Regions from separate parts of the Streptomyces sp. NPDC048353 genome, predicted to be linked through region 4. Evidence: riboswitches for the same ligand, from Rfam matches in the RefSeq annotation. Region 4 holds a riboswitch; each other region holds the start of a gene.
What was found. A riboswitch is a leader RNA that binds a small molecule or an ion and turns the genes downstream of it on or off. The one in region 4 is predicted to bind cobalamin.
Positions count from the first base shown of each region.

Region 1: it holds a riboswitch for cobalamin, as region 4 does, so the genes downstream of both, ACZ6RC_RS03045 (prenyltransferase/squalene oxidase repeat-containing protein) here and cobN (cobaltochelatase subunit CobN) in region 4, are expected to answer to the same signal.
Region 2: it holds a riboswitch for cobalamin, as region 4 does, so the genes downstream of both, ACZ6RC_RS11220 (ABC transporter substrate-binding protein) here and cobN (cobaltochelatase subunit CobN) in region 4, are expected to answer to the same signal.
Region 3: it holds a riboswitch for cobalamin, as region 4 does, so the genes downstream of both, ACZ6RC_RS18475 (ABC transporter substrate-binding protein) here and cobN (cobaltochelatase subunit CobN) in region 4, are expected to answer to the same signal.

Region 1 covers NZ_JBVJGU010000001.1:681,617-688,440, forward strand. Annotated here, with positions in the region: gene ACZ6RC_RS03030 (ABC transporter ATP-binding protein) at 1-30, opposite strand, end outside; gene ACZ6RC_RS03035 (energy-coupling factor transporter transmembrane component T) at 27-1,202, opposite strand; gene ACZ6RC_RS03040 (SCO2322 family protein) at 1,199-1,924, opposite strand; gene ACZ6RC_RS03045 (prenyltransferase/squalene oxidase repeat-containing protein) at 1,921-3,177, opposite strand; cobalamin riboswitch at 3,219-3,343, opposite strand; gene ACZ6RC_RS03050 (MBL fold metallo-hydrolase) at 3,578-4,615, opposite strand; gene ACZ6RC_RS03055 (aldehyde dehydrogenase) at 4,758-6,227, shown strand; gene ACZ6RC_RS03060 (ferredoxin) at 6,227-6,460, shown strand; gene ACZ6RC_RS03065 (TetR family transcriptional regulator) at 6,551-6,824, opposite strand, start outside.
Region 2 covers NZ_JBVJGU010000003.1:162,121-168,944, forward strand. Annotated here, with positions in the region: gene ACZ6RC_RS11215 (iron chelate uptake ABC transporter family permease subunit) at 1-521, opposite strand, end outside; gene ACZ6RC_RS11220 (ABC transporter substrate-binding protein) at 518-1,735, opposite strand; cobalamin riboswitch at 1,984-2,174, opposite strand; gene ACZ6RC_RS11225 (hemerythrin domain-containing protein) at 2,388-2,858, opposite strand; gene ACZ6RC_RS11230 (YoaK family protein) at 3,296-3,970, shown strand; gene ACZ6RC_RS11235 (hypothetical protein) at 4,281-4,457, opposite strand; gene ACZ6RC_RS11240 (hypothetical protein) at 4,521-4,760, shown strand; gene ACZ6RC_RS11245 (IclR family transcriptional regulator) at 5,298-6,086, shown strand; gene ACZ6RC_RS11250 (FAD-dependent oxidoreductase) at 6,246-6,824, opposite strand, start outside.
Region 3 covers NZ_JBVJGU010000004.1:751,939-758,762, forward strand. Annotated here, with positions in the region: gene ACZ6RC_RS18465 (ABC transporter ATP-binding protein) at 1-520, opposite strand, end outside; gene ACZ6RC_RS18470 (FecCD family ABC transporter permease) at 517-1,626, opposite strand; gene ACZ6RC_RS18475 (ABC transporter substrate-binding protein) at 1,644-2,696, opposite strand; cobalamin riboswitch at 2,727-2,908, opposite strand; gene ACZ6RC_RS18480 (class I SAM-dependent methyltransferase) at 3,054-3,692, shown strand; gene ACZ6RC_RS18485 (hypothetical protein) at 3,852-5,171, shown strand; gene ACZ6RC_RS18490 (hypothetical protein) at 5,260-5,730, shown strand; gene ACZ6RC_RS18495 (cation:proton antiporter) at 5,875-6,824, opposite strand, start outside.
Region 4 covers NZ_JBVJGU010000005.1:403,561-410,384, reverse strand. Annotated here, with positions in the region: gene abc-f (ribosomal protection-like ABC-F family protein) at 1-220, shown strand, start outside; gene cobN (cobaltochelatase subunit CobN) at 290-3,901, opposite strand; cobalamin riboswitch at 3,940-4,078, opposite strand; gene ACZ6RC_RS20490 (cobalamin biosynthesis protein CobG) at 4,122-5,564, shown strand; gene ACZ6RC_RS20485 (precorrin-8X methylmutase) at 5,561-6,220, shown strand; gene cobJ (precorrin-3B C(17)-methyltransferase) at 6,217-6,824, shown strand, end outside.

The DNA of each region.
Region 1 (6,824 bases), on a different contig from region 4:
CGTCACCGAGACGTTCTCGAAGCGGATCACGGGGTTCGGGACTCCTTGGACGCGGCGACGGAAGCGGACCCGGAAGCGGGTCCGGGCGCGGCAGCGGGAGGGGAAGCGGAGGCGGGGGCGGGGGCGGGCACCGGGGCCACGAACGCGGGCACCAGGCCCACCAGCACCGAGAGCGCCGGCCACACCGGCAGCGTCGGCGGTACGAGCGGCACGACTCCCGGCCGGAGCGCCTCGGGCGCGGAGGCGTCCGCCGCGATCAGCAACGCCGCCACCGCCACTCCCGAGCCCGCGACCACCCAGGCCCGCACGCCCCAGCGGTCGGGGCGGTAGCGGGTGCGCACCGTCCGCCGGCCGCCGAGCCACAGACCGGCCACGGCGGCGGCGAGACCGGCGCCGACCAGCGGGAGGCCGTAGCCGGCGCCCTCCGCCGCCAGCAGCCCGTACGAACCGGCGCACACCCCGAGCAGGCCGCCCAGCGTCAGCACGTTCGTGGTCCGCCGCACCGCCGCCGGGACCCGCGCGGTCCGCCCGTACCCCCGCGCGTCCATGGACGCCGCCACCGCGACCGACCGTTCCAGCGCGCCTTCGAGGACGGGCAGCCCGATCTGGAGCACCGCCCGCACCCCGCCCGTCGGGCGGCCGCGCAGCCGCCGGGCCGTGCGGAGGCGGACCACGTCGGCGACCATGTTCGGCGCGAACGTCATCGCCACGACGACGGCGACCCCGGCCTCGTACAGCGCCCCCGGCAGCGACTTGAGGAGCCGGGCCGGGTTGGCGAGCGCGTTCGCCGCGCCGACGCAGATGAGCAGCGTCGCCAGCTTCGCCCCGTCGTACACCGCGAAGACGATCTGCTCGGCGGTGACCCGACCCCCGATCCGGACGCCCTGGGCCCAGTCGGGCAAGGGAAGTTCGGGCAGCGTGAACAGCTCGTGGGTGCCGGGGATCGGCGAGCCGAGGACGACCGAGAAGGCCACGCGCAGGCCCACCACGAACAGGCCGAGCTTCACGAACGCGCCGTACGAACGGGCCCAGGGCGCGTCGGTGCGGCGCGCCGCGACGACATAGCCCGCGACCCCGACGATCAGACCGAGGAGCAGCGGGTTGGTGGTACGGGAGGCGGCCACGGCGAGACCGAGCGCCCAGAGCCACCAGGCGCCCGCGTGCAGGGCGTTGGAACGGTTCGCCTCGGGGGCACGGATCATGCGCGGCGGCGGGCCTTCCAGACCGCCGCGCCACCGAGGACGAGGACGGCCGCTCCACCGGCGGCGATCCCGAGGGCGGGCCCGCCGTCGTTCCCCGCGCCGCCGTCGGCGGCGGTGGCCGAGGACGTCGGGCCGGTCCGTTCGGGCTTCGCGGTCCCGGCCGTCTCCGAGCCGGTCCCGGAGGACGTCGGCGTCCCGGCGACCTGCTCGCCGCAGCCCTTCGCGGGGTAGCCCTCGATCCCGCAGAGCATCGCCGCGCTGTCGTACCGCAGCGGCTTCGCCACCGCCGCCAGCGCCTCCGCGCCCGTCGCGTCCTCGTGGAGCCGCGCGCAGCCGGTCTTGAGCGCCGGGTCCGGGGGCGTCTCGCCCCCGGGGGCGTCGGCCGCGGTGCCGAAGTCGACGACGACCGCGATCCGCTTGGTGTCCGGCTTCTCCTCCGTACCGGCGCAGATCCGCGCGAAGTCGGCGGCCGCGGACGGCCGGGTGGCGTCCTTCGTGTCCTGGCTGACCGCGAAGCGGAAGCCGATCGCCGCGCCGTCGGCGGGCCGCGCGCTCGCCGGGCCGAGGGTGGCGTACGTCCACCGGCCGGCGCCGTCGCCTTCCCAGAAGGACCAGTAGCGGTATCCGGTCCCGGCGTGGGCGGGGGTGGCGACGGACGCGGCCAGGACGGCGACCGCCGCGGCCGTGACGGCCGCGGCGGCGGAGGAGCGCCGGGACCTCACTTCTTGCGGCCGCTCAGCAGGAAGCCGATGCCTACGCCGACCACCGTGCCGATGCCGACGATCCACCAGATGTTGAAGGAGCCGGAGTCCCCGTCCTCCGCGGCCTTCCGGTCGTCCGCGGAGGCGGACGGCGAGGACTGCGGCGCCGGGCCGGTGGCGGCGAGCTGCGCGAGGAGGTCGGCCGAGCCGAAGGCACGCGGGTCGGCGCCCATCGCGTTGGCGGCGAAGACCAGCTGGGCGTAGGCGGCCGGGCCGTTCTCCTTGGCCCAGGCGGCGGAGTTCTTCTCCAGCCAGGTCAGCGCCCCGGTGGCCTGCTCGGTGGCGCCGGTCGCGGCGAGCGCGACGACGGCGTCGGCGGTGTTGCCGTAGTCCGGGAGCGGGGCCGACTCGGCGGCGCCCGGCATCGGCGGCGTGTTCAGGTGCCCGGTCTTCGCCAGCGCGCCGGCCAGGTAGGAGGCGCCGTTGCGGGCGGCCCGCTCGACCGTCTGCCGGGGCTGGCCGACGCAGGCGGGGGCCTGGGCGGGCTTCACGCCGCGGGCGGTGACGCCCTTGCCGAGCCCGGCGAGCGTGGCGGCCGCGGTGGCGTCGGCGTTCGCGAGGAGCTTGCCGGCCTTGTCCGGCTGGTAGGCGAAGGCGCCCGGGCCGTCCTTGTCGGTGCAGGGGAGGGCGAAGCCGAGCAGCGCGTCGTACGGCGTCTTCCCGTCGGCGGACTCGACCTCGCCCGGCTTCTCGCCGAGGGCGGCGAGGGCGCCGATCACGATCGAGGTGGAGTTGGCGTCACTGGGGCTGCCGGGGTTGTAGCCCCAGCCGCCGTCCTTGTTCTGCACGCCCTTCAGCCAGCCCGCGCCCGCGGTGGCGGCCTTGGCGAGGGCCTCGGGGTCGGCGCTGTCGCGCTTGACGCCGGAGAGCGCCTGCACGGCGACGGCGGTGGCGTTGGTGTCCAGCATGGTGGCCGGGGCGCACGGCTTGGTGGGGTCGGGGCGGTACGAGGAGAAGGCGCCGCTGTCGCACTGCTGCCGCTGGAGCCAGCTCACGGCCTGCTCGGCGGGCTGGACGCCGTTGGTCCGCTGGGCGATGAAGGCGAGCGACTGGCGCCAGACGCCGTCGTACGTCGGGTCCTTCGTGCCGTACAGCCCGGAGGGGATCGCGGGAGCCGGGGTCGGGGAGGGCGCGGCGGACGCGACGGCAGCCGTTCCGGTGCAGAGCAGCGCGGCGGCTGCGAACGCGGCGGCGCCGCGGCGGACGGTGGTCATGGGTGCTGGCCTCTCCTGCGGCCGAGGACCGGCACGCGCAAGGGCACCAGGCTCGGCTCCGTATTCCTCGACGGTGCCGGCGTTCACGTCCCGGGCGGGGCATTCCGACTCACCACGCGGGGTGGCTCACGGTTGCGGGTCAGTGCCGGATTTCCACCGGCTTCCCCCCGTACGGGCATGATGACGACGGGCCCACTCTACCGGCCCGTAGCGGGGGCGGCCGGGGAGTGCGAGGTGCCTCACACCGGGGGCGGGGCCGGCGCCCGCGGTCCGGCCCCGTCGGCGACGCGCCCGTGCCCGGGCCGGCCCCCGCGGAGCGCCCCGGCCCCCGCCCCCGCCCTGTCCCCCCGCCGCGCCCGTCGGCGTGCCCCCGTCCGCCCCGGCCCGTCGGCGTGCCGCCTCAGACGGCGACGTACGCCACCGGGTCCGAGCCGGGCACCGGTTCCGCGCGGCCCAGCTTCACCAGCCGCCGCAGATGCGCCTCGGCCTCGCTGACCGCGATGGTCCGGGAGCCGTAGGGGATCTGCTCCCAGGGGCGGTTCCACTCCATCCGCTCGGCGAGCTGCCACGGGGTGAGGGGGGCGGCGAGCAGGCCGAGGAGGCCGGTCAGCCGCTCCTCGTGGTGGACGAGGAGTTCGCGGACCCGACCGGCCGCGTCGGAGAAGGCGTACTGGTGGGCCGGGAGCACCTCGGCGACGCCGAGGCGGCCGATCCGCTCCAGCGAGTCGAGGTAGTCGCCGAGGGGGTCGGTGACGGTGTCGTCGTCCGGGTCCTCGTAGAGGCCGATGTGCGGCGAGATCCCGGGGAGCAGGTGGTCACCGGAGAAGAGACGGCCGTGGCCGGGCAACCCCGCCGGGTGGGCCTCCTCCAGGTGCAGGCAGACGTGGCCGGGGGTGTGGCCCGGGGTCCAGACGGCGCGCAGCCGCCGCCCGGCGAGGTCCAGGAGCTCGCCGGGGACGATCTCGCGGTCGGGCAGGGCCGAGCGCAGCCCGGGCAGGGTCCGCATCCGGCCGCTCCCGCGGGCGGCGAGGAGCGGAGCGGTGTGCTCCTCGGGGGCGCCGACGGCGGCGAGTTTGCGGGCGAGGTAGTCGAGCCAGACCTCGGGCTCCGACTCGCGGGTGCGGCGGACGACGGCGGTGTCGGCGGCGTGCATCGCGATCCACGCGCCGGACGCCTCCCGTACCCGGCCGGACAGGCCGTGGTGGTCGGGGTGGTGGTGGGTGATGACGACGCCGTGGACGTCCCCCACGGAGGTGCCCAGGGCGGCGAGCCCGGCGGCCAGTTCGTCCCAGGAGGCGGGGTCGTCCCAGCCGGTGTCGATCAGGACGGGGCCGCGGTCCGTGTCGACGACGTGGACCAGGGTGTGGCCGAGCGGGTTGTCCGGGATGGGGACGCGGAGGGACCAGACGCCTCCGCCGTGCTCGGTCACCTGGCTCATGGGCCCTCATCTCTCCGCGGCTTGCGCCGCGACGGCACGGCATCCGACGGCATCCGTTCGAGCATTGCCCATCATAAGTAGAACTGGTATCAGTTCTGAAACACAGTCAGATAACGTCGCGGGTTCCGGGAGGCAGTCGGTCATGACCGAGCTTGTGGAGCACGGAAGGCTTTTCGTCGGCGGGCGGTTGACCGATCCCCTGGGCAGCGAGGTCATCGAGGTGATCTCGCCCCACACCGAGGAGGTCGTCGGCCGCGTGCCGCACGCCTCGCGGGCCGATGTCGACCGGGCCGTCGCCGCCGCCCGGGAGGCCTTCGACCACGGCCCCTGGCCCCGGGCGACGCTGGAGGAGCGGATCGAGGTCGTCACCCGGATCAAGGACGCCATCGCCGTACGCCACGAGGAGATCGCCCGCTCGATCAGCGCGCAGAACGGCTCCCCGTACTCCTGGAGCGTGCTCGCCCAGGCGCTCGGCGCGATGATGGTGTGGGACTCCGCGATCACCGTCGCCCGGGAGTTCACCTACGAGTCGCGGCGCGCCGGGGTCCTCGGGCCGATCATGGTGCGGCGTGAACCGGTGGGCGTGGTCGCGGCCGTGGTGCCGTGGAACGTCCCGCAGTTCACGGCGGCGGCGAAGCTCGGCCCGGCGCTGCTGGCCGGCTGCACGGTGGTCCTGAAGCCGTCGCCGGAATCCCCCCTCGACTCGTACATCCTGGGCGAGATCGCGGCCGAGGCCGGACTCCCCGACGGGGTCCTGAGCATCCTGCCGGCCGACCGCGAGGTCAGCGAGTACCTGGTCGGGCACCCCGGGGTCGACAAGGTCTCCTTCACCGGGTCGGTCGCGGCCGGAAAGCGCGTGATGGAGGTCGCCTCCCGCAACCTCACCCGCGTCACCCTCGAACTGGGCGGCAAGTCGGCCGCCGTCATCCTGCCCGACGCCGACGTGGCGACCGCCGTCGCCGGGATCGTCCCGGCGGCCTGGATGAACAACGGCCAGGCGTGCGTCGCCCAGACCCGGATCCTCGCGCCGCGCAACCGCTACGACGAGATCGCCGAGGCGCTCGCCGCCGCCGCGGGCGCGCTGGTGGTGGGCGACCCGCTCGATCCGGCCACCCAGGTCGGCCCGCTCGTCGCCCGCCGTCAGCAGCAGCGTTCCCTCGACTACATCGGCATCGGCCAGGAGGAGGGCGCCAAGGTCCTCGCGGGCGGCGGCCGCCCCGCCGGCCTGGAGCGCGGCTGGTACGTCGAGCCGACGCTCTTCGGCGACGTCGACAACTCCATGCGCATCGCGCGTGAGGAGATCTTCGGGCCGGTCATCTGCCTCCTGCCGTACGGCGACGAGGAGGAGGCGCTCCGGATCGCCGACGACTCCGACTACGGCCTCAGCGGCAGCGTCTGGACCGGGGACGTGGAGCACGGCATCGACTTCGCCCGGCGGGTGCGGACCGGCACCTTCAACGTGAACACCTTCAGCCTCGACATGCTCGGCCCGTTCGGGGGCTACAAGAACTCCGGCCTGGGCCGGGAGTTCGGGCCCGAGGGCTTCGGCGAGTACCTGGAGCACAAGATGATCCACCTGCCGGCCGGGTACGAGGGGCCGGGTGGGGCGTGATGGGCGACCGCTGGCACGTCGAGGTCGACCGGGGGGTGTGCATCGGCTCCGGCATGTGCGTGAACCACGCGCCGGACGGTTTCCGGCTGGACTCGGCCCGTCAGTCGCATCCGACGCGCCCGGAGGCGGACGCGAACGAGGGCGTGCTCGCGGCGGCCGAGGGCTGCCCGGTGGAGGCGATCCTGATCACGCTCCTCGACGGCGGGGAACCGGTCTTTCCGCCCGAGGAGTAGCCGGCGGGCGACGGGGAGCGGCCCGGCGGCCCGGCGTCCGGACGCGGTGGCCGACGGGCGGCCTTGGCGGCTCCGAGCCCCGGACACGACTTACGCGGTGGATCCGGCCCGTCCGCGCGGGCGCGCCGTCGTGGGCGCGGCCGGGCCGCCGGGGACGGTCAGGTCGATCAGCCGGCAGACCGTCTCGATGTCGATCTTCACCTGGGCGATCGAGGCGCGCCCCGACAGCCAGGTGATCAGCGCGGAGTGCCAGGTGTGCTCGATGACCCGGACCGCCGAGAGCTGTTCCGGAGTCGGGTGCTCCAGCTCCATCGCGTCCAGGATGATCGCCGTCGTCAGCCGCGACACCGTGTCCACCTCCGGG
Region 2 (6,824 bases), on a different contig from region 4:
GCCGACTTCACCCATCGCGAGAGGAGCAGGACGAGCGCCATCACGGCGGCGGCGCCGAGCGAGGCGGCGATGACGACGCCCACGCGTCCCAGACCGGCCAGGTTGCCGGTGAAGCTGCCGGCGGCGCCGCCGGTGCCGACCACCACGGCGGCGACGCCGATGCTGGCGCCCGAACTCACCCCGAGGGAGAACGGATCGGCCAGCGCGTTGCGGAACAGCGTCTGCATCTGCACGCCCGCCACGGCGAGGGCGGCACCGGCGGCGGTGGCGGTCAGCGCTCGCGGCAGCCGGACCTCTTCCACGATGACGGTCCACCGCGGGTCGGCGGCGGTGCCGCCGAACAGGATCCGCACCACCTCCCCGGTCGGCACCGGGTGGGAGCCGGTCGCGAGGGTGAGGACGAACAGGGCGGCGGTACCGGCGACGAGGGCGAGGACGACGGCGAGGCGCCGCCGCGCCGGTCGGATCGTCGGCGTGGTGTCCGGGGCGGCGGCCGTCGCGGCGGTCAGGTGCGTCGTCACGCCTTGGGCACCAGCTGGTAGAAGGTGAAGGTGTGGCCCTTCGCCCGGTCCGGGTGCATCAGCGCGAAGAGGTCGGCCAGGACCAGGTCCGGGCGCAGCACACCGCGCTCGAAGTAGTCGTTGCCGCCGCCGGGGCCGACCGCCTTGGTGTTCGTCCAGACCGCACCGCCGGTGAGGGCCTTCAGCTGCCCGTACCGGCTGTCGGCCTTCGCGGCGTCGGCGGTGGACTTCCATTGCTGGTCGGCGATCCAGACCGGGGCCCGGCCGCCCTTGGCGTACACGCCCTCGAAGTTCAGCTGGAGGCCGCCGGTGCCCCGCTCGCCCGCCCACGGATAGGTGCCGCCCGCGTCCTTGATCAGCCGGGCGGCGTAGCTGCCGCCGGCGGGCATGGACCAGGTGCCCTGGTACATCGTTCCGGGCAGCACCTCGACGGGCCTGCCCGCCGCGACGGCCTGCGCACCCTTGGCCGCGACCTTCCGGTAGTCGCCCTCGATGGTGTCGAACACCTCACCGGCGCGCTGCTCCGCCCCGGTGAGCGCGGCCATGGCCTTGACCCACTCGGCTCGGCCGAGCGGACTCGGCTCCAGCCATTCGGCGTTGGCGACGACGGCGATGCCGGCCTGCCGCAGCTTGGGGTACTGCGGGTCGTCGGTGCCCTGGGTCATCAGGACGTCCGGCTTGGCGCCGATGACGGCTTCGGCGTCGAGGGTGCGGTCCTTGGCGTACTCGACGACCTCGCCCGCCCGCACCCGCTCGAGCACCTCGGCGGAGGAGATCGCCACGGCGCTCGCGACACCGGTGAGCACGTCCAGGGTGCCGGTCTCGGTGAGCAGCGGCAGATGGGTGGTGGAGGCGGAGTACAGGCTCTTGACGGGGACGGTGACCTGCTGTGCGGACGCCAGCTCACCGGTCAGCTCCGGCTTCGGCGCACCGCACTTGACCAGGACGTACGACGCGGGCTTGCCCTTGGGGAAGGGCTCCTTGACAGTGAGGACCTGGTAGCTCTTCTCGTACCGGAGCGTGAAGTTCTCGGCGTGCTTCACCATGGACTTGACCGGGAAGTAGTCCTTGGCCGGGTCGAAGTCCTCGATACAGCCCTTCCCGGCGGCTGCCGCTTTGGCATCGGCGGGCGGGCCGGAGGCGCCGCCGCACGCGGTGAGTGTGAGGGCCGCGGCCAGGAAGACCGCTGCGGCAGCCTGACGGCGACCGGGCACAAGGGGCCTTACGGACGACAAAGTTGACTCCTGAGGGCATGCGTGGGCAGGGCACACCGGCATGGCGGTGCGCCTGATACGGCGTGCGGGAAGAAACCGCTGAGGGAGGAGGTCGTCAGGACCTGGGGGATCGAGCCCGTGCGGCACGCCGGGCAGGCCGGCTCCGGAGGAGCACAGGCAGCGCGGAACTGCCCTCACACATACGCAGGCACACGAGTGCCACCGCCTCTCCTGGGGAAATCCGCCCCGTACATCGAGGTGCGACGGCGTGAGTCTCCTGACTCGGGATCACAGCTTCTCCGGCCTTCCCACCCCTGATGGGGCGGTGGCCATGGGCGGAGTCGCTCCCCCTACACAGTGGCGGTACCGTGCCGGAATCACACCGGCTTCCTCGTTCCGCCGTCGCTTGTTCGGCGAAAGCATCGCAGAACCGGCCACGCCTCGCCAGACCAACCTCTGTGCGATCAGCCACAACCGGGAGTGCAGCCATCATGACAAGGAGTGTTCATCCGGTGCAGCCTGCGGCGACCGCTTCACTTCGCTCGACCCTCGCCCCTGGGCAGGACGCCGTTGGCAGTGGGGGGTCGCCCCACCCCACTGTCTGCGTGCCGGCACTGCTGACGAGGCGTAAGCGGATTCACCGCTCACCGGCTCATATCGGGCCCAGGACCTCGCCGGGTACGGCTTCCAGCTCGAGGGTCTCGAGCACAGTGAGCAGTTGCCGTTCCTCGTAGCGGAAGTGGTTCTCCATGATCGCGGCGATGCCTTCGAGGTGCTGGTCGAGCTCCTCGGGCGGCGCGGCCCGGTCGACCGCGGCGCGGAGGCCGTTGAGCAGGTAGGCGATCATCGAGTGGTCCTGCTCAAGGGAGCGCAGTACCGGGCGCAGCTGGGGGTGCGCTGCCGCGATGGCGGGGAACAGGGTGCGGTCTTCGCCCTGGTGGTGGGCGTCGAGAGCCGTGCAGAAGCCGTGGCAGTACAGCAGCAGTTCGCGGGTGGCCGCTTCACCGGGGGTGCCGTCGGCGAGGGAGGCGCGGGTCACGGACAGCGCTTCCCGCAATCGGTGGTGCACCTGACGGAGTTCTTGGCTCCAGGCGACGAGCCTGGTCGTCTCGCGCTCAGACACGCGAGAGCGAAGGGTGGGACGAGTACATCGTCGACCTCCTTCGGTCCGGCGCCTCCATGCCTGACACGGTCTGCCACCGGCACGCGACGCTCCCCGTACGGTACCGCACCCGGGCACGGGACGTTACGGCTCGGCGTGAACTGTCCGCCTAGGCGCGCCTGCAGTCCTTGGCGTCGGGTGTCACGGGTTGGGGCCGCGTCCGTTGCGGATGATCGCGGTGCGGCTCGCTGTCGCTGATCCTGCGGTTTTTCACTGCGGTCCCCGAGGGCACGGCCCCCGAGGGCACCCTCGCGACGTGGCGATCGAGTAAGCACACGTGCGGCGTGTGACGTCGAGCGTCTCTTCACCTTCTGCTCCAGTGAGTGAGTGCAACGAACACGAGTCATGAAGGAAGCCGGCGGCTCCCGGGTCAAGCGCGCCTGCGGGGAGGGGCCGCGGTGAGTGGTGGTGGGACGGTCGCACGGTGGCTGTTTCCCGACGGGCACCTCTACGAGCGGTTCGTTCCGTCACTGCTTGTGCTGACGTTTGTCAGCGGTCTGGTGGACGCGGCCAGCTTCCTCGGGCTGGGGCGGGTGTTCGTGGCCAACATGACGGGCAATGTGGTCTTCCTGGGCTTCGCCTTGTCAGGAGTGGCCGGGTTGTCGGCGGCGGCGTCGGCGGTGGCGCTGGCAGGGTTCCTGGCCGGGGCGGCGGCGGGTGGTGCGTGGCGGCGGAAGACCGAGCCTGGAGCGCTGTTCGCTTCGCTGGTCGTGTTTCAGGCCCTGTTGGCCGGGCTCGCGTTTGCCGGTCAGGCAGCCGGCTGGGGACGGTACGCGGTCCTGGTGCCGTTGGCCTGCGGGATGGGGCTGCAGAACGCCGTCGTGCACCGTCTGGGCGTGCCGGACCTGGCCACCACCGTGATGACGCGGACCCTGACCGGACTCGCGGTGGACCGACCTGGGCCCGGCAGCATGCGGCGGGCGGCGTCGGTGGTCGTGCTGGCCGCCGGGGCGCTCGCGGGCGGTCTCGTGCACGCCCACCATGGGGTGGAGGGTGTTCTCGTAGTGGTCCTGGTACTGCTGATCGGCGTTGTCGTGGCCGCCCGTCCCCGGAGCGCTGCGGGCCGTGTATGAGGACGTGGCCCCCCACGTCTCACAGATCTGCGGGCGACTGGACGAGGTCGAGGGCTCCGACCCGCTTACCGCCCTGCGGTTGTTCTGCGCGCTGGATGCTGTCAGGAAGAGCGACTGCACCTCTCGCCGAGCCGGGGCCGGGCCGCCCGGGCAGCCGCGCGAGCATTGCTGCGAGCGGCGATCCTCGCTTGGCGCGCGAGGGCGCCAGGCGAGGAGGGTATGCAGCACTGGCCGGAGTCGGCCCGGGTGGAGTTATCGGAGCAGGTGTCGACCTTCGTGCCGCTCACACGCTTCCGCGTAGCGGCGGCACCTAGTTCCACGGATCGGTGAACGAACGGCCGAGGACCGGCTTGGCGATGAAGAAGTTCACGTGCCCGATGGCGAACGCCTCGTAATGCTCGGCTGCGGCGCGGGCGTTCAGCGGGTCCAGTTCCTCGGCGCGGTGCTCCAGCGCCGGTACGCGTACGGGCTGTTCCAGCAGCGCCACCGGGTGCTTCAGCCGGACGGCTCGGTCGCGTGTCCTGCTGCCGCCGGCCTCGTTACCGTCACCATGAAGAAGATCATCACCGTAGTCGGAGCGGCGCTGTGCGCCGCCACCATCGCCGCCCCCGCACACGCGGACGAGGACTCGAACTTCGGCGGCGGCATCAACGCCGCCAACGCCTGGAACTTCACCGCCGCCGCCGTCTGCCTCCAGGAGGTAGCCGTCGTCCCGGTCCTCGGCGACTGGGTCGGAAACCACGTCAACAACTGCTCCAACGGCAACGTCATCGACCACTCCGGCCGCTGAGCCGCCCCCAGAACGCCTCGGGCCTCGGCTCCCGGCCTGCGCATCTAAGGGCGGGCCGCTACGCACTGGGACGTCTCGGTGGACTCCACCTCCGTACGCACGCACCATCACGCTGCCGGGGGCCGGCAGGCTCCGCCGCCCGTTCCCAGAAGGGGCTCCGCTGCGGCGCTCAAAACCGCTCGGATCCGGGCGGAGCTGGTCGACCGGCTGGCGGGGTGGTGCTGACCAACGCCCTCGTATGAGCTCCGCCGCGCCCAGCGGGCCGTTGTACGTCCCGGCGGCGGCCGCGTCGCGAGTCTCGCCCCGCCGCCTCCCGCCCTCGGTCCTGCCGGGGCCCGGCCCCTCATACGGGCGCGTCGACGCGTCGCGGTTCTGCGGCTAGGGTGCGATCACTTGCACCGTCCCCTGAGGGGAAGCAGCGGACGGCGGGCAGATTGAAGAGATGAACCGTATGGTGCAAGCTGGTTGCAAGATCTGAATGTAGGATACGCCGTAGGCTTCGCAATGCCGTGCGTACGCAGATGAGGAGACCTCGCCATGCCTGCCGAGCAGGGGACCAATCAGAGTGTCGAGCGGGCCGTTTCCGTCCTGCGGGCCCTCGGCTCGGGCAGCACGGAGCGCCGTGTCTCCGACATCGCCGTGGACGCCGAGCTGGGTCCGTCCACCACCTCCCGGCTGCTGGCGACCCTGGAGCAGTTCGATCTGGTGGAGCGGAACCCGATAAGCGGGCTCTACCGACTGGGACTGGGCACGCTGCCGCTCGCCACCATGGCGCTGAACGGCCACCCCGTCCACCGGGCCTCCCGCATGGTGCTGCAGGGACTGGCGGCCCGCACCGAGCTGGGCGCGAACGTCGGCATATTGCGCGGGGCCGATCTGGTCTTCCTGGCCAACTTCGAGGGCAGCCGCACCCCCAAGGCGTACACACAGGCGGGCAGTACCGCCCCGCTGCACGCGACGGCGATGGGCAAGTGCCTGGTCTCCCGCATGACGGGCGACGAGCGCCGTTCGTTGCTCGGTCCGGAGCTGGAGGCGCACACGGAGTACACCGTGACCTCGCACAAGGCGCTGGACGAGGAGTGCGAGGCGGTGCGGCGAGCCGGCTACGCCGTCGAGGCACAGGAACGCGCGCTTGGCCGGTCCTCCCTGGCGGCTCCCGTCCTGGACTCGCGGGGTTCGGTAGTCGCCGCGATCTCCCTGTGGGGTCCCGCCTCCCTGCTCGGAAGCCTCTCCGCGGCCGGAAAGCCGGGGACCGGGGAGTCGGAACTGGTCGGCCAGGTCATCGAGGCGGCGGACGCGGTCAGCCAGGCGCTGGGAGCGCACTGACCGCGCGGTGTCCGCGTGAGGGACGCCCGGAGTGCGCACCCCGCACTCCGGGCGTTCCGGCATTCCCGGACCCGGCCGGCCTGGTAGGCCACTGTCCGGAGCGGTCCGCGACGGCCCGCGGCTGACCGCGGCTGACCGCTCGACGGCGCGCGTGGTGGGTCAGTCCTGGTAGGCCCGGACCGTGAAGAGGTGGGCGCGCGGTGCCCCGTGCGTGGAGTCCACCGTGATCCGCAGCGCGTCGGTCCGCACGAGTGCCCCGTCGTCCAGCCGGTGAACGCGGTGGCGACGCCGGTTGTCCCGCACGGTGACCGCGGTGCGCCACTCTCCCGTCGCGTCCCGTACCTCGATCCGGTAGTCGCGCAGCAGTTGCGGGGCGATCGCGTCCGGCATGCGGTCCCGGTGCAGGTTGATGAGGTACGTGTCCACGTCGTCGTCCATGACCAGGTGGACCGTGCGCAGGTCGCGCGGGGCGTCCCACTCCAGGGCGAGGTGGGAGCCGGGAGCGGGGTCGCCGGACACCCACATCTGCGGACCGCCGAACGGACGCTGGTAGCCGCCGACGCCCTTGCCGGGCGCGAAGGCGTTCGTGGCGGGCAGGGCCCGGAAGCACAGGGACCGGCGTCGCAGCTCGCGCGCGGACCAGTCCAGTACCGCCTGCCCCTCCTCCTCGGGGATGTCGTCGTCGACGCCCGGGTCCCCGTCGACGCGGCTGCGCAGGGCGAGCACGCCCTCGGTGCC
Region 3 (6,824 bases), on a different contig from region 4:
CGTCCAGGTGGTTGGTCGGCTCGTCGAGGACCAGCAGGGCGGGCTGCTGGGCCAGCGCGCGGGCGATGAGCACACGCTGGCGTTCGCCGCCCGACAGGTGGTCGAAGGGACGGTCGGCCAGCGCCTCGGCGTCCACCCACGCCAGCGCGGACTCGATGATCAGCGTGTCCTCGCCGGTGTCGCCGTCGAAGAGCCGCTTGTGCGGGGTGCGTCCCATCGCGACCACGTCCCGCACGGTCAGGTCGAAGTCCGCGCCCGTCTCCTGCACCACGGCGGCCAGCGTGCGGGCGAGCCGGCGGACCGGCACGGACCACACGTCGGCGCCGTCCACCCGGACGCTGCCCGCCCGGGGACGCAGCACGCGGTAGACGGCCCGCAGAAGGCTGGACTTGCCGCTGCCGTTGGGCCCGACGAGGCCGATCACCTCACCGGACCGGGCGGTCAGGGAGACGTCCCGGACGAGCCGGTGCGCGCCCGCCGTGAGCGTGACGCCCTCGACGGTGAGTTCGGTGGCCGTCATGCCGCTCCCCGGTCGGCCGTGCGCCGGGCGTCCCGCCGCATCAGCCACAGGAAGAACGGCCCCCCGCACAGCGCCGTGAGGACCCCGACCGGGATCTCCATGGGTGCGGCGACCGTACGCGCCGCGATGTCGGCCCAGATCAGGAACACCGCCCCGCCCAGCGCGGCCGTCGGCAGCACCCGGCGGTGGTCGCCGCCGACGAAGAGCCGCACGGTGTGCGGCATCATCAGCCCCACGAACCCGATCGGCCCGGCGGCCGCCACCAGAACTCCGGTGACCAGCGAGAGCAGGACGAAGGTCCGCGCCCGGAACCGGGCGACGTCGAGCCCCATCGTCGAGGCCGCCTCCTCGCCGGCGAGCAGCAGATTGAGCGAACGGGCCTGGGTCAGCAGGACCGCGACGCCGAGCGCGAGCGCCGCGCCGGGCAGCCACAGGGTGGCCCACTGGACACCGCCGAGGCCCCCGAGGGTCCAGGCAAGGACCGCCCGGGCCTCGTTGCCCCGGTCGCTGGTCAGCAGCAGGACGTCCATGACCGCCGTGAGGACGGAGGCGAACGCCACGCCCGACAGCACCAGCCGCACCGAGGTGATGCGGCCGCCGGACCGGGCCGTCGTGTAGACGAGCAGCAGCGTCAGCAGGGCGCCGGCGAACGCGGCGACCGACAGGGACACCGGCCCGAAGAGGCTCACCCCGAAGACGATCACCGCGACGGCGCCCAGGGAGGCGCCCGAGGAGACGCCCAGCAGGTACGGCTCCGCGAGCGGGTTGCGTACCAGCGCCTGCATCGCGGCGCCCACCGCCGCGAGCCCGGCGCCCGTCACCGCGCCCAGCAGCACCCGCGGCGCCCGCACGTCGAGCACGATCGTCTCCCGCGCCTGCGACCAGGCGGGCTCGGAACCGTCTCCGGTCAGCGCGTGCGTCACGATGCCCCACACCTGGCCGGGGGGCACCGGCACCGAGCCGATGGCCATGCCCGCCGTCATCGACGCCAGGAGCAGCACGCCGAGGACGACCAGGGTGAGGGCGAAGGCGCGGCGGCCCGGACCGGCCGCGCGGGAGGCGCCCGCGGGACGGGCGGAGGAGCCGGCGGGGGGAGCGGCGGACACGGCTTTCGCCGGTGCCGTCACTGGAAGCGCTCGGGGTGCAGCCCGCGGGCGAGGTCCTCGACCGCGTACGGCGCGCGGACACCGACCAGCGTCGCCGTCAGCGGCAGCACCACGAAGCGCTTGTTCTTCACGGCCGGCACGTCGGCGAGGGCCGGCTGCGCCAGCAGGAACTTCTTCTTCTGCTCGACGTTCCCCGCACCCGCGTAGTCGTAGATGGCGATGACCTCCGGCTTACGGGCGACGACCTGCTCCCACGAGACGTCACCGAAGACGTCGTCGAGGTCGGCGAAGACGTTGGTGCCGCCGGCGAGGCGGATGACCTCGGTGCCGAGGCTCTTGCCTCCTGCGGTGAACGCCGACTTGTCGCCGCTGTCGTACACGAAGACGGGGAGGGCGGGAGCCCCCTTCACCGTCGCCGCGGTCTTCGCCACGCGCCCCTGAAGGTCGGCCACCAGCGCGTCGGCACGCTCCTCGACGCCGAAGAGGGAGCCGATGGCGCGGATCTCGTCGTACGTGTCCGTCATCGCCACCTTCTTCTTCCCGCAGTACTCGCGGTTGAGGTAGGTGTCGATCCCGGCGTCGGCGAACGCCTTGCGGGAGCGGCCCTCCTTCTCGGCGAACGCGCTGGCGTAGCCGCCGTACACGAAGTCCGGTTCCGCGTCGAGGACCGACTCGAAGGACGGCTCCTTCTTCGCCAGCTCCGGGATCGCCGCGAAGTCCTCGCGGAAGGCGGGCAGTACGGCCGAGTCGGGGAAGGCCGTGCCGACGATCCGGTCCTTCAGACCGAGGGCCAGCATCAGCTCGGCCGGGTGCTGATGGATGGTCACCACCCGGGAGGGCGGCTTGTCGTACGTGGTGCGCGTGCCGCAGTTCTCGACGGTGAGGGGGAAACCCTCGGCTGACGCACCGGGCTTCGCGCCGCCGCCCTCCCGGGCGGTGCCGCTCTGAGGGGAGGCGCCGCAGCCGGTGAGCAGGACCCCCGACAGGGCGAGGGCCAGGGCGGCGGCGCGCACGGGGCGGCGACGGGGCATGCTGCGCGTGCGGGGCATGCGGGACGTACTGGGGTACACGAAAAGCCTCCTGGGGAGTCCGCGCTCCTCGGATCGGGCCCGCGACAGGCCAGTTTCCTGACTCCCGGATCGGCGTACACCCCAGCCTTCCCACGCGGTGCGCGCAGTGGCGTCTCGACGGGTGCACTCCCCGGTCACAGTGGCGGGACCGTGCCGGTTTCGCACCGGCTTCCTGTCTCCCGTCGCGGTGATGACCAGGTGATCCTACGGTTCCGCGCCTCCGGCGCAAAAGGACGCCCTCTCGGCCCCGCGCCCCCTTGTTGCCGAAACGGCAAGCATCTTTGACGCCCCGGCGGGCCGTGGCGAGTCTGGACCCAGGTGCCGCCGGCACCGCGCAGTCGTCCCGAAGGAGCCTCGATGCCGACCCCGAAGCCCACCGATCCCGCCGAGTTCTGGGAAGAGCGCTACCGCACGAGCGACCGTGTCTGGAGCGGCGAACCGAACCCGCTCCTCGTGCGGGAGGCCGCCGATCTGACACCGGGCACGGCCCTGGACCTGGGCTGCGGCGAGGGCGGCGACGTCCTGTGGCTGGCCTCGCGCGGGTGGCGCGTGACCGGCGTGGACATCTCCGCGACCGCCCTGGAACGGGCGGCCGCCCACGCGGCGGAGGCCGGCTGCGCCGACCGGACCGCGTTCGAGCGGCACGACCTCGGAGTGACCTTCCCCGAGGGCGGCTTCGACCTGGTGAGCGCCCAGTTCCTGCAGTCGCCCGTCCCGCTCGACCAGGACGGGGTGCTCAGGTCGGCCGCCGCCGCGGTCGCCCCGGGCGGCACGCTCCTCATCGCCATGCACGCCGCGTGGCCGTCCTGGATGGAGAAGCACGAGTACCCGTTCGACGCGGACTTCCCCACCCTCGACGGCGTCCTCGCGGCGCTCGCCCTGCCGCACCCCTGGCGGGTGGACACGCTGGAGGGCGTGGAACGCGCCCTCACCGCGCCCGACGGCCGCCGGGGCACGCGGGTGGACAACGTGTGGCGGCTCACCCGCACCGCCTGATCCCGCACCGCCTGACCTCGTACAGCCCGCCCCGCAACGCCTGATCCCGCCCCTGCCTCGGGATGGCTCCCCTTCGCGGCCGCGCCCCCCGGACCCTCGACTCGCACACGCGTGTGATCATGACGGGCATGGGTCCGGGGAGGACCCAGGGGAGGGAACATGGCTTACACAGACACCAACGGCATCGATCTGTCCGGTCCGACCGGCAGACTGATCCAGACCGTCGACCTGGTGAAGAACCCGGCGCCGCAGGCGATCGCGACGGACACCGTCAACGGGCACGTCTTCGTGCTCCAGGTCGAGAGCTCGGCCACGGCCCCGGCCGGCAACATGTACCTCAACCGCATCGACCGGCGGACCGGCGTGCGCACGGGGGCGATGCAGCTGAAGGGCTTCGGCCACGGCCTCGCCATGGGCGTGGAGCCGGTCGGCGCCGACAGCTACGTCTGGACGGAGGTCGGGCCGCTCCACGTCACCGGCGGCGGCACCACCTTCGGCAAGGCGATCACGCGGTTCCGGTTCGCCGACGGGGAGGTACTCGACGGCGCCACCATCCCGGCGGAGCGGAAGTTCACCGCTCCCGGCAGCACCTCCGGCACCGGCCCCTCGACCGACCCGGTGCACGGCCTGCTGACGGTGATGTACCACAAGGGCGGCGACCGGCACTTCACCCGGTACGCCACGGCCGGTGCCGCCACCGGCGACTGGACGCCGGCCGGCCCGACGTTCGTCGTGCCCGACGGGGAGGACGTCACCCCCGCCGTGCCGTCGCCGTACCCGCTGGAGCCGAAGCTCACCTTCCAGGGCTTCGCGAGCCTCGGGGACGTCCTGTACGTCTACCAGTGGGCGCCGTACGACAAGGGCGAGGACCCGACCGTACCCAGCGAGTTCCCGGGCATCACCTTCCTCACGTCCTACTCGTGGACGACGGGGCTCAGGCTCGACCGGCAGGTCGTCACCGGCGCCGACGGCCTTACGCGGCGGGAGCCCGAGGGGCTGGCCGTCGAGGTCGACCCGGCGACGCGGGAGACCCGGCTGCTCTTCGGATTCAGCAACACCACGCCCGGCAGCGAGTTCGCGCGCGACGTCACGATCGGCTGGTATCCGACGAAGCCCGCCGTGGACGGGATCCAGGTGCTGTCGGACTGGGAGGACCTCGCCCTGGAAGCGGGCGTCACCCCGGGCGCCGAGCGCCCGCGCGGGCGGCTGATCGCGCTCGCCGGGACCACCTACCTCCAGATGCGCGGCACCCTGACGTGTTCTCCCGGCCTGACCGCCGACAGCAGGGTCGCCACCCTGCCGCACCGGCTGCGACCCACCCGTCCGGTCCGCCAGAACGTGCCGCGCAACAACTACTACGGCCGCTGCGTCTGCCGGATCGAGGCGGACGTCCACGGCGCGCTCTGGGCGTACGGCGCCACCGGCGACAACGCCGTCACCTGGATCGACCTCGACGGCGTCTCGGTCGCCTGGCGATGACGCCGCCCCGCGCCGGGGCCCGGGCCGTCACGGTCCGCCGCCCCGCCCCCCGCCGCTGCCCCGCCCTACCCGATCCGGAGGATCGCGCATGAACCGCCCTACTCCCAGCCGCCGTTCCCTGCTCGGCGCGGCTCTGGCCGCCCCCGCCGCAGCCGTCGCGGCCCCGCTGCTGACCGCCGCGCCCGCCGCCGCGGTCGACGGGTCGGACGGGTGCCGGCTCCTGGTCGACTGGACGGCCATCGTTCCGGCGCCCGGTGTGGTGCCGGAGGCCGCCGCACCGCTCCAGGCCCGGGTCATAACTCTCGCGGGCACCGAGTTCCTCCAGCTGCGGGGCACGGTCACCTGCTCGTTCACCGCGGACGCCCAGCTGGGCACGCTGCCCGAGACGATCCGCCCGCCGAAGCTGACCCGGGGCGTCTGCCCCCGCAACAACAGCCAGGGCATCAACGCGCTCCGCGTCGAGGCCAACACCCAGGGCGTCCTCACGGTCTTCGGGCCGCAGGCGACCAACAAGGTCACCTGGATCCAGCTCGACAACTTCTCGTCCGTCCTGCGCTGACCCTCAGGCCGGCGAGCCCTGGCAGCGCCACGGCCCGGAACCGCTGGACCGATGTCCGCGGTTCCGGGCCGTGAGCGCGCAACCGCTCGATCGCCGAGCCGCTCGGGCACCCGGTCGCCGCTCGCCGAAGCGGGCGCCCGCCGCTCAGGACCGGCCGACGGAGCCGGAATCGTCCACGGGCTCCCACTCCTCGACCCGGGCGGAGCCGGCGGCCGGGTCGGGATCCGGGCGGGTCGCCGGGTCCTGGCCCTCCGTCGACGGCGCGGGTCCGGAGGGGTCCGCCGCTGTCTTCGTGCGCCGGCGTCCGGTGAGGTAGGTGGCGACCGGTTCGGTGTACCGGGCGGTGAGCGGGCCGAGGATGACCAGGACGAGGACGTACGCCGTGGCGAGCGGGCCGAGCGCGGGCTCGATGCCCGCCGTGACGGCGAGCCCCGCGATCACGATGGAGAACTCGCCCCGGGCCACCAGCGTGCCGCCCGCCCGCCAGCGCCCCTTGGCGGAGATCCCCGCGCGCCGCGCGGCCCAGTGGCCGGTGGCGATCTTCGTGCCGGCCGTGACCACGGCGAGGGCCAGCGCCGGGAGGATGACCGGGGGAATGCTCGCGGGGTCGGTGTGCAGGCCGAAGAAGACGAAGAACACCGCGGCGAACAGGTCCCGCAGCGGGCTCAGCAGGTTGTGCGCTCCCTCGGCGACCTCGCCGGAGAGGGCGATGCCGACGAGGAAGGCGCCGACGGCGGCGGAGACCTGGAGCTGCTGGGCGATGCCCGCGACCAGCAGGGTCAGGCCCAGGACGACGAGGAGCAGCTTCTCCGGGTCGTCACTGGAGACGAAGCGGGAGATGAGCCGGCCGTAGCGGACGGCGAGGAAGAGGACGAGGCCCGCCACACCGAGCGCGATGGCGAGGGTGAGGCTCCCGGCGGCGAGGCTCACACCGGCGAGCAGGGCGGTGATGATGGGGAGGTAGACGGCCATCGCGAGGTCCTCGAGGACCAGGATGCTGAGGATGACCGGGGTCTCGCGGTTGCCCAGGCGGCCGAGGTCCCCCATCACCTTGGCGATGACGCCCGAGGACGATATCCAGGTGACGCCCGCGA
Region 4 (6,824 bases):
TCTGGAACTCGCCGATCTGGTCGGCCGCCCCGCGGACCTGCTCCTCCTCGACGAGCCGACCAACCACCTCTCCCCCGGCCTGGTGGAGGACCTGGACGCGGCGCTGGCCGACTACCGGGGCACTCTGGTGATCGTCACCCACGACCGCCGGGTCCGGGAGCGCTTCCGGGGCCGGCGCCTGGAACTGACCCCCTGGCCGGCCGCCCGCTGCGCGGCGTGACCGCCGGCCCCCGGCGCCCCCCGTGGCCGGGCCGGGGCCCCCGCCCCCTGCCCCGCCCGCCGCCGGGCGTCAGCCCTCCGTGCCGTCGTCCTCCAGGTCACCCTCGGTCTCCAGGAAGACCTCGCGCAGCGCCGCCAGGACCTGCGGGTCCGGCTTCTCCCACATGCCGCGGGACTCGGCCTCCAGGAGGCGCTCCGCGATGCCGTGCAGCGCCCACGGGTTGGCCTCCTTGAGGAAGGCCTGGTTCTCCGGGTCCAGGACGTACGTCTCCGTGAGCTTGTCGTACATCCAGTCGGCGACCACGCCGGTCGTGGCGTCGTAGCCGAAGAGGTAGTCGACGGTCGCCGCCAGCTCGAACGCGCCCTTGTAGCCGTGGCGGCGCATCGCCTCGATCCACTTCGGGTTGACCACGCGGGCCCGGAAGACCCGCGAGGTCTCCTCGACCAGGGTGCGGGTGCGGACCGTCTCCGGTCGGGTGGAGTCGCCGATGTACGCCTCGGGGGCCGTGCCCTTCAGCGCGCGGACGGTCGCCACCATGCCGCCGTGGTACTGGAAGTAGTCGTCGGAGTCGGCGATGTCGTGCTCACGGGTGTCGGTGTTCTTCGCCGCCACCGCGATCCGCTTGTACGCCGTCTCCATCTCCGCCCGGGCCGGGCGCCCTTCGAGACCGCGGCCGTAGGCGTACCCGCCCCACACGGTGTAGACCTCGGCGAGGTCCGCGTCCGTGCGCCAGTCGCGCGAGTCGATCAGCTGGAGGATGCCGGCACCGTACGTGCCCGGCCGGGAGCCGAAGATCCGGGTCGTGGCGCGCCGCTCGTCGCCGTGCTCGGCCAGGTCGGCCTGCGCGTGCGCCCGTACGAAGTTGGCGTCGGCCGGCTCGTCGAGCGAGGCGACGAGCCGTACGGCATCGTCCAGGAGGCCGATGACGTGCGGGAACGCGTCCCGGAAGAAGCCCGAGATGCGCAGGGTGACGTCGACGCGGGGGCGGCCAAGCTCGGCGAGCGGGATCGCCTCCAGGCCGTTGACCCGCCGGGACGCCTCGTCCCACAGCGGGCGGACGCCGAGCAGGGCCAGCGCCTCGGCCACGTCGTCGCCGGCCGTGCGCATCGCGCTGGTGCCCCACAGGGAGAGGCCCACGGAGGTCGGCCAGTCGCCGTTGTCGGTGCGGTAGCGCTCCAGGAGGGAGTCGGCGAGCGCCTGACCCGTCTCCCACGCGAGGCGGGAGGGGACGGCCTTCGGGTCGACGGAGTAGAAGTTGCGGCCGGTCGGCAGGACGTTGACCAGGCCGCGCAGCGGCGAGCCCGAAGGACCGGCCGGCACGAAGCCGCCGTTCAACGCGTGGACGGCGTGACCGAGTTCGTCGGTGGTGGACGCCAGGCGGGGCACCACCTGCTCGCAGGCGAAGCGCAGGACGTCCGCCACCTCCGGGCCGTGGGCGCTCGCGATCTCCGCGACGGCGTTCACGGACCAGTCCGCGGCCTCCAGCGCCTCGACCAGCTGCCGGGCCTTCTCCTCCGCCTCGTCCGCCGTGCGCAGGGTCGCCGCCGACTCGTCGAGGCCCAGGGCCTCCCGGAGGCCGGGCAGGGCCTGCGTACCGCCCCAGATCTGCCGGGCGCGCAGGATCGACAGCACGAGGTTGACCCGTGCCTCGCCCGTCGGCGCTCCGCCGAGCACGTGCAGACCGTCCCTGATCTGCGCGTCCTTGACCTCGCAGAGCCAGCCGTCGACGTGCAGCAGGAAGTCGTCGAAGCCGTCGTCCTCGGGCCGGTCCTCCATCCCCAGGTCGTGGTCGAGCTTGGCGGCCTGGATCAGCGTCCAGATCTGCGCGCGGATCGCCGGCAGCTTCGAGGGGTCCATGGAGGAGATCTGCGCGTACTCGTCCAGGAGCTGCTCCAGGCGCGCGATGTCGCCGTAGGAGTCGGCGCGGGCCATCGGCGGCACCAGGTGGTCGACGAGCGTGGCGTGCACGCGCCGCTTGGCCTGGGTGCCCTCGCCCGGGTCGTTGACCAGGAAGGGATAGATCAGCGGCAGGTCGCCGAGCGCCGCGTCCGGGCCGCACGCGGCGGACAGGCCGGCGTTCTTGCCGGGCAGCCACTCCAGGTTGCCGTGCTTGCCGAGGTGGACCATGGCGTCCGCGCCGAAACCGCCGTCCTCGGCGCGCGCCGCGATCCAGCGGTAGGCGGCCAGGTAGTGGTGGGACGGCGGGAGATCGGGGTCGTGGTAGATCGCGATCGGGTTCTCGCCGAAGCCGCGCGGCGGCTGGATGAGGATCAGCAGGTTCCCGCGCCGCAGGGCGGCGAGGACGATGTCGCCCTCCGGGTTCCGCGACCGGTCGAGGAACATCTCGCCGGGCGCCGGGCCCCAGTGCTCCTCGACGTGGCGGCGCAGCTCCTCGGGGAGGGTGGCGTACCAGCGCTTGTAGTCGGCCGCCGGGATGCGGACCGGGTTGCGAGCCAGCTGCTCCTCGGTCAGCCAGTCCTGGTCGTGGCCGCCGGCCTCGATCAGGGCGTAGATCAGCTCGTCGCCGTCGCCGGAGACCAGGCCCGGGATCTCCTCGACGGGGCCGAAGTCGTACCCCTCCTCGCGCAGGCGGCGCAGGAGCGCGACGGCGGAGGCGGGGGTGTCGAGGCCGACCGCGTTGCCGATCCGGGAGTGCTTCGTCGGGTACGCGGAGAGGACCAGGGCGAGCTTCTTCACGGCGTTCGGGATGTGCCGCAGGCGGGCGTGGCGCACGGCGATCCCGGCGACGCGGGCGGCGCGCTCGGTGTCCGCGACATAGGCCGGGAGGCCGTCCTCGTCGATCTCCTTGAAGGAGAACGGGACGGTGATCAGCCGGCCGTCGAACTCGGGCACCGCGACCTGGCTGGCGGCGTCCAGCGGCGAGAGCCCCTCGTCGTTCTCCTCCCAGGCGGCGCGCGAACCGGTGAGGCAGAGCGCCTGCAGGATCGGTACGTCGAGGGCGGCGAGCGCCCCCGCGTCCCACGCCTCCTCATCTCCGCCGGCCTGCGCCTCGGCGGGCTTGGTGCCGCCCGCCGCGAGGACGGTGGTGACGATCGCGTCGGCGCCCCTGAGCGTCTCGATCAGCTCGGGCTCGGGGGCCCGCAGCGAGGCGACGTACAGCGGCAGCGCGCGGGCGCCGGCGTCCTCGATCGCCTCGCAGAGGGAGTCGACGAAGGCGGTGTTCCCGCTCATGTGGTGGGCGCGGTAGTAGAGCACGGCGACCGTCGGGCCGTCGGTCCGCCTCGGCTCGCGCTCCAGGGGGCCCCAGGTGGGGGCGGCGGCCGGGGCCTCGAAACCGTGGCCGGTGAGCAGCACGGTGTCGGAGAGGAACCGGGCGAGCTGCTCCAGGTTGGCCGGGCCGCCGTGCGCGAGGTAGGCGTGGGCCTCGGTGGCGACGCCGACGGGGACCGTGGAGCTCTCCATCAGCTGGGCGTCCGGGGCCTGTTCGCCGGAGAGCACGACCAGCGGCTTCTCCGTCGCCCGCAGCGTCTGCAGGCCGTCCTCCCAGGCGCGCAGGCCGCCGAGGAGGCGGACGACGACGAGGTCGGCGCCGTCGAGCAGCCCGGGAAGGTCCCCGGGGGCGAGGCGGGAGGGGTTGGCGAACCGGTACCCGACCGGACCGCCGGCCGCGCGGGCGCTGAGCAGGTCGGTGTCGGAGTGCGACAGCAACAGAATTCGCATGCGAGCGCAGGCCTTCCTCGGGGTTGTCCGCGCCCCGGGTGGTCGTGTGGACGGCGGGAGTTCCTGACTCACCCGGCCCCCGTTCCCGGGGCGGGCTCACAGTGGCGGGACCGCGCCGGATTCTCACCGGGCTTCCTCCCCGGGGTCCTGGGACCCCATGCCGTCTGCATAGTAGATCCTGCCCGCGGCGGCCCGAAGGGTCGCCCGCGACCACGTGGGTATGCTCGCCGCCATGCCGCCCACCCCACCCACCACGCCCAACCAGGGCGAACCCGTCATACGGGACCGTGGCGACGCCTGCCCGGGGGCGCTGCGCCTGCACCCCGCCGACGACGGGCACCTGGCCCGACTGCGGCTGCCCGCAGGCGCGTTGACAGTACGTCAGGTCGAGTCCCTGGCCGTGGCGGCGGAGGAGCTGGGCGACGGGCGGATCAGCGTCACCTCGCGGGGCAACGTGGAGCTGCGCGGCCTCGGCGAGGGCTGCGGGGCCGACCTCGCGGGGCTGCTCGCCCCGGCCGGACTGCTGCCCTCCGCCACCCACGAACGCGTCCGGAACATCGTGGCCTCGCCGCTGGCGGGGATCGACGGAAACGGTTGCGGGGACGCGCGGTTGTGGGCGCGCGAGCTGGACGCGCTGCTCTGCGCGCGGGCGTGGACGGCAGCGCTTTCCGGCCGTTTCCTCTTCGCCTTCGACGACGGGCGGGGGGACGTCGGCGGGCTGGGCGCGGATGTGACGTTGTTCTCAACGGGGGCGGGGGCGCCGGGGGTCGCTGCGACGGCCGGGGCCGTCCGCCCGCCCGCTCCGCCGGAGCACGGACACGGCCCGGAGCACACGGACGACCCTAAGCACGGACACGGCCCGAAGCACGCGGACGACCCGGAGCACGGGGACGCCCCGGAGCGCGCGGGCGGCGCGCTCCTGCGGGTCGGTCGCCAGGTGTTCCGGGTCGCGGCCGCCGACGCGCCGCGCGCCGCCCTCGCGGCCGCCGACGCATTCCTCGCCGCCGCCCGTACGGCCGGGACGGGGGCCTGGCGCGTCCACGAGCTGCCCGGGACCGTCCGGCCGGACCTCGCGGGCGCGCTGGCCCGCGCGGGCGTCCCGGCCGCACCGGACACCCCGGGCGCGTGCCCGGATCCGAGCGGGCAGGGCCCGCTCCCCGGCGTGCTCGCCCACCCGGCGACCGGCCGGCACGCGGTCTCCGTCGCCGTACCGCTCGGCCGCCTCACCTCCGCCCAGTTGCGCGCCCTCGCCCCTGGCGAGGGCGGCGAACTGCGGCTCACCCCGTGGCGCGGCGCCGTCGTGACCGGCCTCGCCGACCGTACGGCCGCCGAGGCGCGGCGGGACGCCCTCGGCGACGCCGGACTGATCACCCGCGACGACTCCCCCTGGCTCGGCGTCGGCGCCTGCACCGGACGGCCCGGCTGCGCCCGGTCCCTCGCCGACGTCCGGGCGGACGCCACCCCCGGCCACGACGGCGGCCCCCCGCCCCGCCGGCTGCCCGTCCACTTCTCCGGCTGCGCACGGCGCTGCGGCCATCCGAAGGGGAGCTGGGTGGACGTGGTCGCCACCGGCGACGGTACGTACGAGGTCGACGGCGTCCCCACCCCCCGAACGCAACTGGCGGCCGCTGTGGCGACAGCCCGTACACCCACCACGAGATGAGCGAGAGCAACACGATGTTCGACTACGAGAAGGACGGCGCGGAGATCTACCGCCAGTCCTTTGCCACGATCCGCGCCGAAGCGGATCTCGCGGGTCTGCCCGCCGACGTCGGCCAGGTCGCGGTCCGGATGATCCACGCCTGCGGCATGGTCGACCTCGTCCGGGACCTCGCCCACTCGCCCGAGGTCGTCTCCCGCGCCCGCGCCGCCCTGCGCGCCGGCGCGCCGATCCTCTGCGACGCGCAGATGGTCGCCAGCGGGGTGACCCGCAAACGGCTGCCCGCCGGCAACGACGTCGTCTGCACCCTCTCCGACCCCTCGGTACCCGCCCTCGCCGCCGAACTCGGCACGACCCGCAGCGCCGCCGCCCTGGAGCTGTGGCGCGACCGCCTCGAAGGCTCGGTCGTCGCCATCGGCAACGCCCCCACCGCGCTCTTCCGCCTCCTGGAGATGATCGAGCGGGGCGCCGGCCGCCCGGCGGCCGTCCTCGGCATACCGGTCGGCTTCATCGGCGCCGCCGAGTCCAAGGACGCCCTGGCGGAGCGGGGCCGGGAGCTCGGCCTCGACTACCTCGTCGTCCGGGGGCGGCGTGGCGGCAGCGCCATGGCGGCCGCCGCCGTCAACGCGATCGCGACCGAGGCGGAGATCCAGGCATGAGCGGCACCCTGTACGGAGTCGGCCTCGGCCCCGGCGACCCGGACCTGATGACCGTCGCCGCCGTGAAGGCCATCGAGGCCGCCGACGTGATCGCCTACCACTCGGCCCGCCACGGCCGGTCCATCGCCCGCTCCATCGCCGCCGCGCACATCCGCGAGGACCACGTCGAGGAGCGGCTGATGTACCCGCTCACGGTGGAGACCACCGACCACCCCGGTGGCTACCGGGGCGCGCTGGACGACTTCTACGAGGAGGCGGCGGCCCGGCTCGCCGCCCATCTGGACGCGGGCCGCACGGTCGCCGTCCTCGCCGAGGGCGACCCGCTCTTCTACGGCTCGTACCAGCACATGCACAAGCGTCTCGCGCACCGCTACGACACGACCGTCATCCCCGGTGTGACCTCGGTGAGCGCGGCCGCCGCGCGGCTGGGGGAGCCGCTGTGCGAGGCCGAGGAGGTCCTGACGATCATCCCCGGCACGCTGCCGGAGGACGAGCTGACGGCCCGGCTCGCGGGCACCGACTCGGCGGTCGTGATGAAGCTGGGCCGGACGTTCCCGACCGTGCGGCGCGCTCTGGAGCGGGCCGGGCGGCTGGACGACGCGCG